Regions from separate parts of the Streptomyces sp. NPDC058678 genome, predicted to be linked through region 1. Evidence: predicted binding sites of a transcription regulator. Region 1 holds the regulator's gene; the other holds the start of a gene.
The links. Region 1 encodes HspR, which represses chaperone genes until heat shock. Its sites were predicted from a motif close to TTGAGNNNNNNNNNCTCAA; they were not measured.

Region 1 (8,318 bases):
GGCCCCTGCTGCGCGGCGGGCCGGACCATCTCGCGCACCGGCTGCGGCGGCTCGGCCTGACCCCCCAGGGGGTGACGCTTCTGCTCGGTGTCGGGGCGTCCGGCGGGGTACTCGTCGCGGTCCTCGTGCATCTGGGATGGATCGCGCGGTCCGGGGTGTTCTGGGTGGCGGCGGGCGTCCTGGTCGTCGTGCTCGTCCTGCTGCGGATCCGGGTGTACACCCCCCGCAGCCCTCGGCGTCTGGAATCTCCGCAGGTCACAGGGCGGTTGCGTGTAAGGAACGGATAAGAGTTGAGTCCGTGCGACTCAGGTCTGTTGACCAGGGCTGAGGCGTCGTGCACACTTGAGTCCGTTCCACTCAAGTCATCGCTGGAGGAATCAACCATGGCACGTGCGGTCGGCATCGACCTGGGCACGACTAACTCCGTCGTCAGCGTTCTGGAGGGCGGCGAGCCCACCGTGATCACCAACGCCGAGGGCGCCAGGACCACGCCGTCCGTCGTCGCCTTCGCCAAGAACGGTGAGGTGCTCGTCGGCGAGGTGGCTAAGCGCCAGGCGGTCACGAACGTGGACCGGACCATCCGCTCGGTGAAGCGCCACATGGGCACCGACTGGAAGATCGAGCTGGACGGGAAGCCCTTCAACCCGCAGCAGATGTCCGCGTTCATCCTGCAGAAGCTGAAGCGGGACGCCGAGGCCTACCTGGGCGAGAAGGTGACCGACGCGGTCATCACCGTCCCGGCGTACTTCAACGACTCCGAGCGCCAGGCGACGAAGGAGGCCGGCGAGATCGCCGGTCTGAACGTCCTGCGCATCGTCAACGAGCCCACCGCGGCCGCGCTCGCGTACGGCCTCGACAAGGACGACCAGACGATCCTCGTCTTCGACCTCGGTGGCGGCACCTTCGACGTGTCCCTCCTGGAGATCGGCGACGGCGTCGTCGAGGTGAAGGCCACCAACGGCGACAACCACCTCGGTGGTGACGACTGGGACCAGCGCGTCGTCGACTACCTGGTCAAGCAGTTCGCGTCCGGCCACGGTGTGGACCTCGGCAAGGACAAGATGGCCCTCCAGCGCCTCCGCGAGGCCGCCGAGAAGGCCAAGATCGAGCTGTCCTCGTCCACCGAGACCTCGATCAACCTGCCGTACATCACCGCGTCCGCCGAGGGCCCGCTGCACCTGGACGAGAAGCTCACCCGCTCTCAGTTCCAGCAGCTGACGGCCGACCTGCTGGAGCGCTGCAAGACGCCGTTCCACAACGTCATCAAGGACGCCGGCATCAACCTCTCCGAGATCGACCACGTCGTTCTCGTCGGTGGCTCCACCCGGATGCCCGCCGTCGCCGAGCTCGTCAAGGAGCTCACCGGCGGCCAGGACGCCAACAAGGGCGTCAACCCGGACGAGGTCGTCGCCATCGGCGCCGCCCTGCAGGCCGGTGTCCTCAAGGGTGAGGTCAAGGACGTCCTGCTCCTCGACGTGACCCCGCTGTCCCTGGGTATCGAGACCAAGGGCGGCATCATGACCAAGCTGATCGAGCGGAACACGACGATCCCGACCAAGCGGTCCGAGATCTTCACCACCGCCGAGGACAACCAGCCGTCCGTCCAGATCCAGGTGTACCAGGGCGAGCGCGAGATCGCGGCGTACAACAAGAAGCTCGGGATGTTCGAGCTGACCGGTCTGCCGCCTGCCCCGCGCGGTGTCCCGCAGATCGAGGTCGCCTTCGACATCGACGCCAACGGCATCATGCACGTGACCGCGAAGGACCTCGGCACGGGCAAGGAGCAGAAGATGACCGTCACCGGCGGCTCCTCGCTGCCGAAGGACGAGGTCGACCGGATGCGCCAGGAGGCCGAGAAGTACGCGGAGGAGGACCACGCCCGCCGCGAGGCCGCCGAGACCCGCAACCAGGGCGAGCAGCTCGTCTACCAGACGGAGAAGTTCCTCAAGGACAACGAGGACAAGGTCCCCGGCGAGATCAAGACCGAGGTCGAGGCCTCGGTCGAGGAGCTCAAGGCCGCGCTCAAGGGCGAGGACACCGCCGAGATCCGTACCGCCACCGAGAAGGTCGCGGCCGTCTCGCAGAAGCTCGGCCAGGCCATGTACGCCGACGCGCAGGGTGCGCAGGCCACCGGTGGCGCGTCCGCCGGTGACGAGGCGCCCAAGGCCGACGACGACGTCGTGGACGCCGAGATCGTGGACGACGAGCGCAAGGACGGTGCCGCGTGACGGAGGAGACCCCGGGCTTCGACGAGAAGCCCGACGTCCCTTCCGGCGCCACCCCCGACGACGCCGAGCCGCAGGCCGCCTCCCCCTCCGGGGAGGGGGCGGCCCCGGCCGGGGACGCATCAGCACAGTTGGCAGGCCTGACGGCCCAGCTGGACCAGGCACGCACGGCGCTCGACGAGCGCACCGCGGACCTCCAGCGGCTCCAGGCCGAGTTCCAGAACTACCGCCGCCGGGTCGAGCGGGACCGGATCGCGGTCAAGGAGATCGCCATCGCGAACCTCCTGACCGAGCTCCTGCCCGTCCTCGACGACATCGGCCGCGCGCGGGAACACGGCGAACTCGTCGGCGGATTCAAGTCCGTCGCGGAGTCGCTGGAGACCGTCGCGGCGAAGATGGGTCTGCAGCAGTTCGGCAAGGAGGGCGAGCCCTTCGACCCGACGATCCACGAGGCCCTGATGCACTCGTACGCGCCGGACGTCACGGAGACGACGTGCGTGGCGATTCTGCAGCCCGGGTACCGGTTCGGCGAGCGCACCATCCGCCCCGCGCGGGTGGCCGTGGCCGAGCCCCAGCCCGGCGCGCAGAGCGTCAAGGGCGACGAGGCGGAGACGTCATCCGGTGCATCCGGGGCCTCCGCCGCCGACGACAAGGAGAGCGGTGGCCCGGACGAGGGCTGAGCTTGAACCCACGTGGAAGGAGGGACGTCGAGGATGAGCACCAAGGACTTCATCGAGAAGGACTACTACAAGGTCCTCGGCGTCCCCAAGGACGCCACCGAGGCCGAGATCAAGAAGGCGTACCGGAAGCTCGCCCGCGAGTTCCACCCGGACGCCAACAAGGGCAACGCCAGGGCCGAGGAGCGCTTCAAGGAGATCTCCGAGGCCAACGACATCCTCGGCGACCCCAAGAAGCGCAAGGAGTACGACGAGGCCCGCGCCCTCTTCGGCAACGGCGGCTTCCGCCCGGGGCCGGGCGCGGGCGGCGGCTCCTTCAACTTCGACCTGGGTGACCTCTTCGGAGGTGGCGCCCAGGGCGGCAGCTCCCAAGGAGGCGCCGGCGGTTTCGGCGGCGGCATCGGTGACGTCTTCGGGGGCCTGTTCAACCGCGGCGGCGCCGGCACGGGCACGCGTACGCAACCCCGGCGCGGCCAGGACATCGAGTCCGAGGTCACCCTCAGTTTCACCGAGGCGATCGAGGGCGCGACGGTCCCGCTGCGGATGTCCTCGCAGCAGCCCTGCAAGGCCTGCTCGGGCACCGGCGACAAGAACGGCACACCGCGCGTGTGCCCGACCTGCGTCGGCACCGGGCAGGTGGCCCGGGGCACCGGCGGGGGCTTCTCCCTCACCGACCCGTGCCCCGACTGCAAGGGCCGCGGCCTGATCGCCGAGCACCCCTGCCTCGACTGCAAGGGCAGCGGCCGGGCCAAGTCGTCCCGCACCATGCAGGTCCGCATCCCGGCGGGCGTCACCGACGGGCAGCGGATCCGGCTGCGCGGCAAGGGCGCACCCGGCGAGCGCGGCGGCCCGGCGGGCGACCTGTACGTCACGGTGCACGTGGGCGCCCACCCGGTCTTCGGCCGCAAGGACGACAACCTCACGGTGACCGTCCCGGTCACGTTCGCGGAGGCGGCGCTGGGCGGCGAGGTCAGGGTCCCGACCCTGGGCGGTCCTTCCGTCACCCTGAAGCTGCCCCCGGGCACGCCCAACGGCCGCACCATGCGTGCCCGCGGCAAGGGCGCGGTCCGCAAGGACGGCACCCGCGGCGACCTGTTGGTCACCGTCGAGGTGAGTGTTCCGAAGGACCTGACGGGGAATGCTCGTGAAGCGCTCGAGGCGTATCGCGAGGCAACCGCGGACGAGGACCCGCGGGCGGAGCTGTTCCAGGCCGCGAAGGGAGCATGATCGAGATGGACGGTCGTCGACGCAACCCGTATGAACTGACCGAGGAAACCCCGGTCTACGTCATCTCGGTGGCGGCCCAGCTCTCCGGCCTGCACCCGCAGACCCTGCGTCAGTACGACCGCCTCGGCCTGGTCTCCCCGGACCGCACCCCGGGCCGGGGCCGCCGCTACTCGGCCCGCGACATCGAACTGCTGCGCACCGTCCAGCAGTTGTCGCAGGACGAAGGCATCAACCTGGCCGGCATCAAGCGGATCATCGAGCTGGAGAACCAGGTCGCCGCGCTGCAGTCCCGCGTCGCGGAGATGGAGGCGGCCCTCGAGGGCGCCGCCGCGGCGATGCGGCAGCGGGAGGCGGCGGTACACGCGTCGTACCGGCGTGACCTGGTCCCGTACCAGGAGGTCCAGCAGACGAGTGCGCTGGTGGTGTGGCGGCCGAAGCGGCAGCAGGACTGACGGCTGACGCCAACTCGTGGAGAGGGCCGGGGTTTCCCGGCCCTCTTCGCGTTTTCCGGGCGGGCTACGGCGCGGCAAGTGTGTCCAGAGGGAAGCCGGGCCCACTCGACGAGGGGGCCCGGCTTCTTTCTGAGAACTTACGGCGCGGTGACCGCCGGACCCTCCGGCATCGCCGTGCTCGGTGTCATGTCGAGCTCGGTCGCGATGACGATCTGGGCCTCGCCGGTCAACTGGAACGTGGAGTTCCCGTCGTCGTCGACGGCGTCGACGATGAAGCAGGATTCCTCGCCGTCCGGAACGGTGGCGTAGGCGTACGAGGTGGTCTCGGCGCCCACGTAGTAGCCCGGGTAGAGGGAGCACATCCGCTCCTCCTCGTCCCCGAGCAGCTCGCCGCGGCGCACCACGTAACGCGCCAGGTCCGGCGTCGGATTGGCGTCCCAGGTCACATGGAAGCCGTACTCGGTCGGCGTGACCGTCACCCCGGTCACGGCGGACGGCGGGGTGAGGTCCCCGCGCCTGCCGCTGACGGCGGCGGACCGTACCGACTCGTTGCCGGCCGTGTCGAGGGCGGTCACCCGGTAGTAGTAGGCGCTGCCCTCGGCTGCCGAGGCATCGACGTAGGACACCTGGCTCGTCGTACTCCCGACCCGGGTGTACGTCCCCTCCGCACTCGTCGCCCGGTACACCCGGTACGACGCAGCCCCCGAGACCGAGCCCCAGCCGACCCACAGCCCCTCCGGTTCGGAGGCGGTGCTCAGTCCGGTGGGCGCCGGGGGCGCGGTCCGGTCGACGGTGGTCACACCCTGGTCGGCGGTCCCCGTCGAGGTGTTGCCGGCTTTGTCGTAGGCACGGATCTCGTAGTAGTACGTGTCGCCGGTCACCGGCAGGGTGGCGTCCGTGTACGAGGTGGACGTGGTCGTCGCCGCAGGTGTGCTGCCGAACGCCGTGCCCTTCAGGCGCCGGTAGAGGCGGTACCCGGCGAGGTCCATCTCCTTGTTCTTCGCCCAGGTGAGCTTCGCCTTGCCGGTGGCCTTGTCGTACGTCACGGACGCGTCGGTCGGGGCGAAGGGCTTGACCTTGTCCACGGTCGCCGAGGTGCGGGGCGTGTAGGCGAAGGAGACGTTCGCTGTCCCGGTCCAGTTGACGAAGTCGACGCGGAGGGTGTGCCTGCCGGACGGGATCGTGACGTTGACGGTCTTCTTCACCGTCGAGGACACGTTCTTCCAGAGGTCGACCTTGCGGACGTTGTCGAGGTAGACACGGATGCCGTCCTGCGCGGAGACGGGCAGGGCGAAGGGCCCGCCGGAGCCGAAGTCGCGCGTCACCGTCCAGCGGACGCCGAAGTTGTTGCTCGGCACTCCGGAGGCAGGGGCTCCCGTGCCCCAGTTCTGGTCGATCGCGCTGTCGCAGTCCGTTTTCTTCGGTGTACCGGAGAACGTGGTGTTCGCGAAGAACTGCCGCTTGAAGACCGGCGAGGTGCAGGTCGTCGCGGCGGACGCGGGGGCGGTGACGGCGGTGATCAGGCCGCCCGCGGTGGCGAGCACGACGGCGGTCGTGGCCGCCCTGGTCGTGCGTCTGGCTGGGTTCATTCGGTCCTCTGGTCGTGATCGGCGCGGCCGAGGCAGCCGCTGTGATCACGACTCGCGAGGAATGGACTTGGTTGTACGGATCTTTGCCTTCCCGAGGAAGTGCGTTTGATGGAGAGTCCGTAACGGGCGTTTGGAGAAGTTTCGCTATGTCTTCACATGCAAAGCGGAGCGTGGCGTTGCGCACTCGTTAAGTAGTTCCGCTTGACGGTGGGGGACGCCGACGCGTTGGCTTTTCAGACACATGGGTCGCACTGCTGCGCCCACGTCCGGAAGGCACCAAGAAGTGAGCTCCCCAATGCGTCGAATCGCCATATCCGTGGCCGCGTCCACGATGACCCTCTCGCTTACCGCCTGCGGCGCGCTCGGGGTGACCGGGAGTGGCAGCGAGGCGAGCCCGACCAAGGGGAACGACATCACCGTCGGCGTGCTGATGCCGGAGAAGACGAACACGCGGTACGAGGAGTTCGACTACCCCATCATCAAGGCGAGGGTCGCCTCCCTCACCGGCAACAAGGGCGAGACCATCTACGCCAACGGCGAGGCCGACGCGGACAAGCAGGCCCGCCAGATGCAGCAGATGATCGACGACCAGGTCGACGTCATCCTGCTGGACGCCGTCGACTCGCACGCCATCGCCGACACGGTGCAGAAGGCGAAGGACGCGGGCATCCCCGTCATCGCCTACGACCGCCTGGCCGAGGGCCCGATCGACGCGTACGTCTCCTTCGACAACGAGCTGGTCGGCGAGGTCCAGGGCCGCTCGATCATCGAAGCGCTGGGCCCGAACGCCGACACCTCGGACAAGATCGTCATGATGAACGGTTCGCCCACCGACCCGAACGCCGGTCAGTTCAAGGCGGGCGCGCGCTCCGAGCTGGAGGGCAAGGTGACGATCGCCGAGTCGTTCGACACCAAGGGCTGGAGTCCGGAGGAGGCCCAGGCCAACATGACCGCGGCGCTCAACAAGATCGGCAAGAGCAACATCGCCGCGGTGTACTCCGCCAACGACGCCATGGCCGGCGGCATCATCAAGGCCCTCGAGGCCGCGGGCGTCACCGAGCTGCCCCCGATCACCGGCCAGGACGCGGAACTCTCCGCCGTGCAGCGGATCGTCGCGGGCGAGCAGTACATGAGCGTCTACAAGCCGTACCCGCAGGAGGCGGAGGCCGCCGCGGAGATGGCCGTGGCCAAGATCCAGGGCAGGGACATCCAGTTCGACGCCCTCGCCTCCGACCGGGTCGACAGCCCCACCGACAAGGACATCGCCGCCCAGCTGGTGCCGGTGGTGGCCCTGACGAAGGCCAACATCGAGTCCACGGTCGTCGCGGACGGCATCTACAAGGTGTCCGACATCTGCACGAGCGGCTTCAAGTCGGCGTGCGCGGAGATCGGGCTGAAGTAGCCCACCTCGTGTCCGGCCTGTCAGTCGGCGTCCGTGACGTACTGGATCAGGGCGGCGAGGCCGGCGGGGGCGGCGGTCAGGATGACGTCCGGGGTGTCGCTCTCGCGTAGGCGGATCGTTTTGTCGGGGGCGGTGGCGACGTAGAGGCAGTTGCCTTCCGGGCCGCCGCTGTACGACGACTTCTGCCAGTGCAGTTCGGTCACCGCGCCTCCTCAGAGGGTGTAGAGCACATGCTGGATGAGGGCCAGCGAGTCCTTTACCGAGTGTGTTTCGGGGGCCAACGATACGTCGATAGGGGCGAGGGCGTTCTTCGCGATCCGGTCGAACAGCGAGTTGTACTCCCGGAGATGGCGCTGCTGCACCAAGTAGTGGGAGCCCAGTAGCTGTTCGACCACGACGGTGCCCAACTTCGGGTTGGTGGGGATGATATGGGCGAAGTTGCCGGTGAGAGCCGCGTGCGCCTGGGAGGTGAACGGATAGACCTGGATGGTCACGTTCGGCAGGCGCGCCAGCTCGATGAGATGCAGCAACTGCTCCCGTACGACCTCCGTGCCGCCGAACCGCATGTGCAGCGCGGACTCGTGGATGACGGCATGCACGGACGGCGGGTTCTCGCGCGTCAGGATGTGCTGCCGTTCCATACGGAACCTCAGCCCCTCCTCGATGTTCGCAAAGCCCAGGTCCTCGCTGGTGAAGATGGCCCGCGTGTAGTCGGCCGTCTGGAAGAGGCCCGGGATGAACAGTGG
Region 2 (8,318 bases), on a different contig from region 1:
GCAGCTCCTCCACCTGCCGGTCGACGCGGACGCTGCGCTGCTCGCTGGGCGCCTTCGACTTGGGGCGGCCTGCGGCGATGTACGGCGTCACCTCGTCGCGCTCGTCGGCGAGCGAGTGGGCGAGCGCGAGGGCGTCCTGGGTCTGCTCGGCGAGGGTCACCAGGTCCTGGGAGTCGCTGAGCTCCCCGGAGGCGGTGACCAGGGAGGGCACGCCGGCCCCGGCGATGGCGGCGGCCACGACGGTGACGGCGAGAATGAGCCGGGTGCGCACGTGAGTGGGCCGGCCCTTGCCGACAGGGGTGCTCGGGGCGCCGGGGGTGCCGGACGGACCGGGGACGGGGGTGCCGGGCGTGCGCTCCACGCCTTTTTCGGAGGCCGCCTTCTTGCCTGTACGACGAGGCCGCGTCTTCTGCACCGGTGCTCGCATTCCTGACTCGTGAGTACCCATGGGCCGGGTTACGCTCCGTCACCGGGCGTCGACTCTGCGTACACCCAGTACGGTCCCCGACCCTCCCAGTGCCGGTGGGCGGTGGCCGCGCATCGCTGGACCCGCCACCCGAAGGAGTGAACCTCGGACGGGAGTTGCCGGGCAAGTTCCTCCGGCTTGTGCGGCGCCCCCGCGCGGTGGGCCGGTTGGACGTCTGCGGCGGGCGGTGGCAGTATTCGCCGCCACGTCTTCCCGGAGCGAACCATTCCACCCCAAACCAGGCGCCTGACCTGCGCGCCTGCGTCAATTCGGCGACTGATGCCAGACTCTTGCGCACCTTGTGGAGAGCTCGTGCAGACTGGCCGAATGCGTACGGAACTTGTTTCGGAGCCCGGCGATCCGGCCCGCCCCAACGAGGACTTCGCCGGGGTCGCCCTACCGGCTTCCGGGCTGGGCGGCACGCTCGTCGTCCTGGACGGCGTGACACCCCCGAGGGGCGCTACGGGCTGTCTGCATCCGGTGCCCTGGTTCACATCCCGCCTCGGCGGGGCGCTGACCGAACTGACCGTTTCCTGCCGAGATCTGACGCTGCCGGAGATCCTCTCGCAGGCGATACTTCGAACAGCCGAGGCCCATCACACCACTTGTGACCTTTCTCACCCACGCACCCCACAGGCAACAGTGGTTGTGGCCCGCTGGTCGCCGGAGTCGGTGGAGTACCTGGTCCTGTCGGACTCGGCACTGCTGATCGAGTCCCCCGACGGCACAGTGACCGCTCAGCTGGACGACCGCCTCTCCCGCCTCCCGCGCTCCGCCCTCGCGACGGACGCCCTGGTCGACTCCACGGTCCGCAACAAGGAGGGCGGCTTCTTCACGGCGGCGGCGGATCCGTCGGTGGCGGAGCGGGCGGTGACGGGCGTGCTCCGCCGCTCGGAGGTGCGCGCACTGGCCGCCCTGACGGACGGGGCGACGAGGTGGGTGGAGCGGTTCCGCGAGGGGGACTGGGGGGACTGCTTCACCTTCGTACGCAAGGAGGGGGCGGGGGCGCTCGTGGAGCGGGTGCGGGAGCTGGAGCGGGGGGACGCGGAGGCTCGGGAGTTCCTCGGCCGCAGCAAGACGCACGACGACGCGACCGTGGTGTACGTGGAGCTGTGACGCGGACTCTCCCGAGGGCCCGCCCTACTTCTCCATCCCCCGGTTCAACTGGTGCAGCAGCCGCGCCAGTTCCCCCACCTCACGCGCATCCCAGTCGGCGAGCCGCCCCGCGTAGCGCGCCCGACGGGCCTCGCGCACCCTCCGTACCCGGTCGTGGCCCTCCTGGGTGAGCGCGACCAGCCAGGCCCGGCCATCGGCGGGGTCGGGTTCCCGGGCCACCAGACCGAGGTCCTCCAGGGCGCGCAGCTGGCGGGACATCGTCGCCTTGCCGACGCCGATGTACGCGGCGAGTTCGGTGGCGCGCTGGGGACCGCACTCGTCGAGGCGGACGAGGAGGCCGTACGCCGCCGACTCCAGGTCGGGGTGGACCTCGCGGGCCATCTCGCCCTGGTTGGCGCGGGCACGTCGCAGCAGGACGGTCAGTTCCCGCTCCAGCGCGAGGAACGCGGGCTGGTCCACACCGCTCGCGGACACTCCCTCAGAGGGGGGACCCCCAGACGCGGCTCCACGTCCGTCGCCGTTTCCGTCTTCGTGCACGTCAGCCCCTGCCTCGGTTTTGCCCGGTCCTGAAAGTTTGCGCCGAGCGCCGTCATCGCCGCAGCTCCGCCAGTATTTCGCAGGGCTGGACCAACGGCAGCGTCCGGGCCTGCTTCCCACCCGGGCGTTCTACGTGCGTAGCTCGTTTCACCGGACGGTGAGATTGGCATGCTCACGCCAGCACCAGACCCGACGGGTCGTTCCTTGTCACCCCCGTCACCCCCGTCCCCCCGTCACCCGTTCTCCCTCCACCACCGAGCACCGCCGGGCCCTCGCAGGCACGCTATGTACGTGCACAGACCCGGTTCGCTCCGCGCCCCCCACGCCCTCCGCCCGCTCCACCCCCGGCGCCGCTTACTCGCCGGCCCCCTGCTCGCCGCGCTGCCTCTCGCCCTCACCGCCCAGGCCTCCGCGGAGACCGCCCCCAGTCCCGCCCGCGGCACCGCCCACATGGGCATGGGCGTCCTCGCCCACGACGGCCGGAACGGTGTCCCCGCCGACAACCGCGCCGCCCAGGCCGAGGGCGTCGACGTCTCCAGCCATCAGGGCAACGTCGACTGGCCGACGTTGTGGGGCAGCGGGGTCAGGTGGGCCTACGCGAAGGCGACCGAGGGGACGTACTACACGAACCCCTACCACGCCCAGCAGTACAACGGCTCGTACAACGTCGGCATGATCCGCGGCGCCTACCACTTCGCCACCCCGGACACCACGACCGGCGCAACGCAGGCCGACTACTTCGTCGACCACGGCGGCGGCTGGTCCCAGGACGGCAGGACGCTGCCCGGCGTGCTCGACATCGAGTGGAACCCGTACGGCGACACCTGCTACGGCAAGACGCGGAGCGCGATGGTCACCTGGATCCGTGACTTCCTGAACCAGTACCGGGCGCGCACGGGCCGGGACGCGGTGATCTACACGGCCACCAGCTGGTGGACCCAGTGCACCGGCAACCACGCCGGCTTCGCCGCCAACCCGCTGTGGATCGCGCGGTACGCGTCGACGGCGGGGACCCTGCCGGCCGGCTGGAGCGGCTACACCATGTGGCAGTACACGTCCTCCGGCCCGACCGTCGGCGACCACGACAGGTTCTACGGCGCCCTCGACCGGGTCGTGGCCCTCGCCAACGGCTGACCCCGCGCAGTCAGGCACAGACAGGCGAAGGCCCGGGCCTCCCTCACAGGGACCCGGGCCTCACCTCATCCGGCAGCGTCCGTCACGCCGCCACCGGAACCTCCGGCGTGGCCCCGTTCGTCGCCGGCGTCAGCGCCAGCTCCAGGACCTGGCGGACGTCCGTGACGGCGTGGACGTCGAGCTTGTCCAGGACCTCGGCCGGGACGTCGTCCAGGTCGGGCTCGTTGCGCTTCGGGATGACGACGGTCGTCACGCCCGCCCGGTGCGCGGCCAGCAGCTTCTGCTTCACGCCGCCGATGGGCAGGACACGCCCCGTCAGCGAGACCTCGCCCGTCATCGCCACGTCCGTACGGACCAGCCGTCCGCTCAGCAGCGACGCCAGCGCGGTCGTCATCGTGACGCCCGCGCTCGGGCCGTCCTTCGGCACCGCGCCCGCCGGGAAGTGGATGTGCACGCCCCGGTCCTTCAGGTCGGCCACGGGGAGTTCCAGTTCCGCCCCGTGCGAGCGCAGGAAGCTCAGCGCGATCTGCGCCGACTCCTTCATGACGTCACCCAGTTGGCCGGTCAGGGTCAGCCCCGCCGCGCCGGTCTCCGGGTCGGCCAGCGACGCCTCGACGAACAGGACGTCACCGCCCGCTCCCGTGACCGCGAGGCCCGTCGCCACGCCCGGCACGGCGGTGCGGCGCTCCGCCGGGTCCTGCGCGGACTCGGGCACGTGGTGCGGCCGGCCGATCAGGGCACGCAGATCCTCGTCCCTGACGGTGAACGGCAGCTTCCGCTCGCCCAGTTCGTGCTGGGCCGCGACCTTGCGCAGCAGCCGTGCGATCGACCGCTCCAGGTTGCGGACGCCCGCCTCACGCGTGTACTCGCCGGCGAGCTTGCGCAGCGCGCTCTCGTCGAGCGTGACCTCGGCCTTCTCCAGCCCCGCCCGCTCCAGCTGACGCGGCAGCAGGTGGTCGCGCGCGATGACGATCTTCTCGTCCTCGGTGTAACCGTCGAGGCGGACCAGCTCCATACGGTCGAGCAGCGCCTCCGGGATGGCCTCCAGCACGTTGGCGGTGGCCAGGAAGACGACGTCCGACAGGTCCAGCTCCACCTCCAGGTAGTGGTCCCGGAAGGTGTGGTTCTGCGCCGGGTCCAGGACCTCCAGGAGGGCGGCCGCCGGGTCGCCCCGGAAGTCGGACCCCACCTTGTCGATCTCGTCGAGGAGCACGACCGGGTTCATCGACCCGGCCTCCTTGATGGCCCGGACGATCCTGCCGGGCAGCGCACCGACGTACGTACGGCGGTGACCGCGGATCTCGGCCTCGTCCCGGACGCCACCGAGGGCGACCCGGACGAACTTCCGCCCCATGGCGTGCGCGACGGACTCGCCGAGGGAGGTCTTGCCGACGCCGGGCGGGCCGACGAGCGCGAGCACGGCGCCACCACGGCGTCCGCCGATCACGCCCAGCCCCCGGTCGGTACGGCGCTTGCGCACCGCCAGGTACTCGGTGATCCGCTCCTTCACGTCCTCCAGGCCGGCGTGCTCGGCGTCCAGGATCGTCTTGGCGCCCTGGATGTCGTACTGGTCCTCGGTCCGCTCGTTCCACGGCAGTTCGAGGACGGTGTCGAGCCAGGTCCGGATCCACGATCCCTCGGGCGACTGGTCGCTCGAGCGCTCCAGCTTGTCGACCTCCTTGAGGGCGGCCTCCCGGACCTTCTCGGGCAGGTCGGCGGCCTCGACGCGGGCACGGTAGTCGTCGGACTCCTCGCCCTCCGACTCGCCGTTGAGCTCGCGCAGTTCCTTGCGGACGGCTTCCAGCTGGCGGCGGAGCAGGAACTCGCGCTGCTGCTTGTCGACGCCCTCCTGGACGTCCTTGGCGATGGTCTCGGCGACATCCTGCTCGGCGAGGTGGTCGCGCAGATGCCGGGTGGCGAGCTTGAGGCGGGCGACCGGGTCGGCCGTCTCCAGCAGCTCCACCTTCTGTTCGGTGGTCAGGAAGGGCGAGTAACCGGAGTTGTCGGCGAGGGCGGACACGTCGTCGATGGCCTGCACCCGGTCGACGACCTGCCAGGCACCTCGCTTGCGCAGCCAGGCCGTGGCAAGGGCCTTGTACTCCTTGGCCAGTTCGGTGACGTGCCCCGGCAGCGGATCGGGCGCGCGCTCGTCGAGCCGCGTTCCCTCGACCCACAGCGCCGCGCCCGGCCCCGTGGTCCCGGCGCCGATCTTCACGCGGTCACGACCGCGGATCAGCGCACCCGGGTCGCCGTCGGCCAGCCGGCCGACCTGCTCGACGGTGCCGAGCACTCCGGTGCTCGCGTACGTCCCGTCGATGCGTGGCACCAGCAGAACCCTGGGCTTGCCGGGTTCCGAGCGTGCGGCGGCCTGGGCGGCCTCCACCGCGGCGCGCACATCGGCGTCGTTCAGGTCCAGCGGAACCACCATCCCGGGCAGCACGACCTCGTCGTCGAGCGGCAGCACGGGCAGGGCGAGCGGTGTGAACGCCGTGGACTCAGCAGCCATGATCTCCCCTTCGGCAGTCAAGTTGAGCTATGCCGACTCAATGCACGTGAGCCCCGGATTGTTCCCCGGCCCGTGTTCGCTGTGAGCGATCACTTGCCGACTGCCGCCTGACCAGGCATGTAACGCTCCCCCGGTGATCGCTCCCATACCTCCGGTCGTCCCCCGCCGGCCGCATCTCCGACAACACCCAACCCGGCCTCGACCTTCCCGGCACCGGTCCTGAGCCCCGGCCGTGGCGGCTAGCGGACGCCGGTGCGCTCGTGGCCGCCAGTCACGGTCCGGCGGTCAGTCGGTGGAACCTCCTGCCCGCACTGTCCTACGACGAGGCACGCGTGCGCGTGGAGCGGATGCACGAGCGCCGGGCGGCGGGGACCGCCGGGGTCTGGGCGATCGCGCGGGTCGACGGCGGCGAGGTCGTCGGCCCTGCCGCGTGGATCGGCACCGACCTCGACCGCGGCAACGCCGAGACCGCCTACTGGGTGCTGCCCGCCGGACGGGGCGGCGGCATCGCCGCCGAGGCCGCGCGTCGCCTCAGCCGGTGGGCCCTGGACAACGTGGGCCTGCACCGGCTCACGCCGTGCCACTCGGTGGCCGACCCGGCGTCCTGCCGCGTCGCCGCGAAGGCCGGGTTCGCCCTGGAGGGCACCATGCGCGGCGCGCTGTTGCACACGGATGGTTGGCACGACCAGCACCTGCCACGCGTGCGTGCCGGGGCGCGACGTGTGAACCCGAGCGGCCGCGGCCGACGGCGCCCCAGGAAATCCGGTTGCCGACACCCGCCCCCTGCCCCGACCGTCATCCGGTGACAGACACCACCGCACACGTCCTCCTCGCCGCCTACGACGACCAGATGCGTGGCGCTCCCCCGACCCCGCCGCTGGGAGTGACGTACGAACAGGACGGTCCGCTGCTGCGGATCGTCGGGCAGTTCCGCGGGTTCGTCAGCGGACCGCGTGACCTCGGCGTGGACGGCGACGCGCTGGACCGCCTGATCGCGCGACAGCGGGACTTCTTCGCGGGGCGCGGCGAGGCCGTGGAGTGGAAGACCCGGGCGCACGACGTCCCGGCCGACCTCACCGACCGGCTACGGACGGCCGGGTTCGTGCCCGAGGAACGGGAGACGGTACTCGTCGGACGCGCCGCCGAGATGGCCGTACGCGCACCGGTCCTGCCGGACGGTGTCACGCTGCGCCGGGTCACGGCGGACGCGGACCTGCGGCGGATCGCCGCCATGGAGTCGGCCGTGTGGGACGACGACTGGAGCTGGCTCGCCGAGGACCTGATCGGGCGGGTCGCCGCCGCTCCGGACGAGATCGCCGTGTACGTCGCCGAGGCCGACGGGGAGGTGGTGTGCGCCGCCTGGCTCGCCTTCCGCGCGGGCACGGGGTTCGCGAGCCTGTGGGGCGGCTCCACGCTCGCCGAGTGGCGGGGGAAGGGCATCTACCGCGCCCTGGTGGCCGAGCGGGCCCGGCTCGCCGCCGCCCGGGACGTGACCTACCTGCACGTCGACGCCTCCGACGACAGCGCGCCCATCCTGCGACGCCTGGGCTTCCACGCGGTCACCACGACCACGCCGTACGTCTGGTCACCGCCCGCCGGCTGACCCCCACCACCTCAACCACTGGCCCACCGCCGAGAAACCGCCGTACCTCGACGCGTGGCTGCTCCGGGAACCGGTGACACTGGGACGGCTTCACAACGACGACGGGACACCGTCATCACGGACCGCGCGCTCGCCCTCATCGGCCCGGTTCGGATGGGCCCCTGCGGCCACGCGGTCCTACGCGGCCCGCGCCCGATGCGAGCCCCGCGTCACCGGCCAGGTCGCGACGCCGATCGCCAGTGCGATCAGGTGGCCCCAGTTGGTCAGCGGGTCGGTGAACGCGAGCAGGTCCAGGACCAGCACCCCGCCGAACAGGGCGAGCAGCGGCCAGCGCAGCCATGGCGTGAGGAGTCCGGCCAGGGCGCCCAACGCCGCGGCGACACCGAAGCTGACGCCGTAGTCGAGGCGGTGCAGCGAGCTGTCGGGCAGGTGGCCGACGAGCACCGCGAGGCCCACCGGGACCTCGGTCGCGAGGGTGGCGAGGACGTGCCCGAGGAAGAAGACACCGGCCGTGCGCAGGCCGCCTGTGCGCCGCTCCAGCGCGGTGAGCACGAGCAGGAAGCCGATCGCGTACGGCGAGAAGATTCCGCCCGCGATCCACAGCGCGCTGGCCGGCAGCACCAGTGCGGGCATCCGCACGAGGTGCGCCACATCGGTGCTGGAGGCCTGGTGGAGCTGGTGCACGAGGGCGGGATCGGCGTACGCGGTGACCAGCGAGGTGACGGCGAGGACGGCACCGTAACCGAAGGTGAACGGTGTCCCGGTGGGGGTGGGCAGCAGACGCCAGGGGCGGAGGCGGCGGCTTCCCGAGGGCTCGACCGCGGGGGCGGCCGCCGGCGCGACCGGGACAGCCGGATGTTCCGGCACGTTCGCCGACGCCCCTCGCTGGCGCGGCATCCCGTCCAACAGCCCTGACAGGTCGGGCATACAGGCGTCGTAGCGCGGAGGAGGGGGCA

Region 2: a site for HspR is predicted at 5,782-5,800, ahead of lon (endopeptidase La). Genes of this name have one in related genera too.

The regions. Positions count from the first base shown of each region.
Region 1 covers NZ_JBHXSG010000016.1:9,956-18,273, forward strand. Annotated here, with positions in the region: gene ACFWWR_RS16825 (MraY family glycosyltransferase) at 1-287, shown strand, start outside; gene dnaK (molecular chaperone DnaK) at 384-2,228, shown strand; gene grpE (nucleotide exchange factor GrpE) at 2,225-2,905, shown strand; gene dnaJ (molecular chaperone DnaJ) at 2,939-4,129, shown strand; gene ACFWWR_RS16845 (heat shock protein transcriptional repressor HspR) at 4,135-4,581, shown strand; gene ACFWWR_RS16850 (fibronectin type III domain-containing protein) at 4,719-6,170, opposite strand; gene ACFWWR_RS16855 (sugar ABC transporter substrate-binding protein) at 6,466-7,572, shown strand; gene ACFWWR_RS16860 (DUF397 domain-containing protein) at 7,593-7,775, opposite strand; gene ACFWWR_RS16865 (helix-turn-helix domain-containing protein) at 7,785-8,318, opposite strand, start outside.
Region 2 covers NZ_JBHXSG010000081.1:21,561-29,878, forward strand. Annotated here, with positions in the region: gene ACFWWR_RS42180 (nitrate- and nitrite sensing domain-containing protein) at 1-415, opposite strand, end outside; gene ACFWWR_RS42185 (hypothetical protein) at 794-1,582, shown strand; gene ACFWWR_RS42190 (MarR family winged helix-turn-helix transcriptional regulator) at 1,607-2,119, opposite strand; gene ACFWWR_RS42195 (lysozyme) at 2,405-3,253, shown strand; gene lon (endopeptidase La) at 3,336-5,759, opposite strand; gene ACFWWR_RS42205 (GNAT family N-acetyltransferase) at 6,020-6,565, shown strand; gene ACFWWR_RS42210 (GNAT family N-acetyltransferase) at 6,610-7,362, shown strand; gene ACFWWR_RS42215 (rhomboid-like protein) at 7,540-8,318, opposite strand, start outside.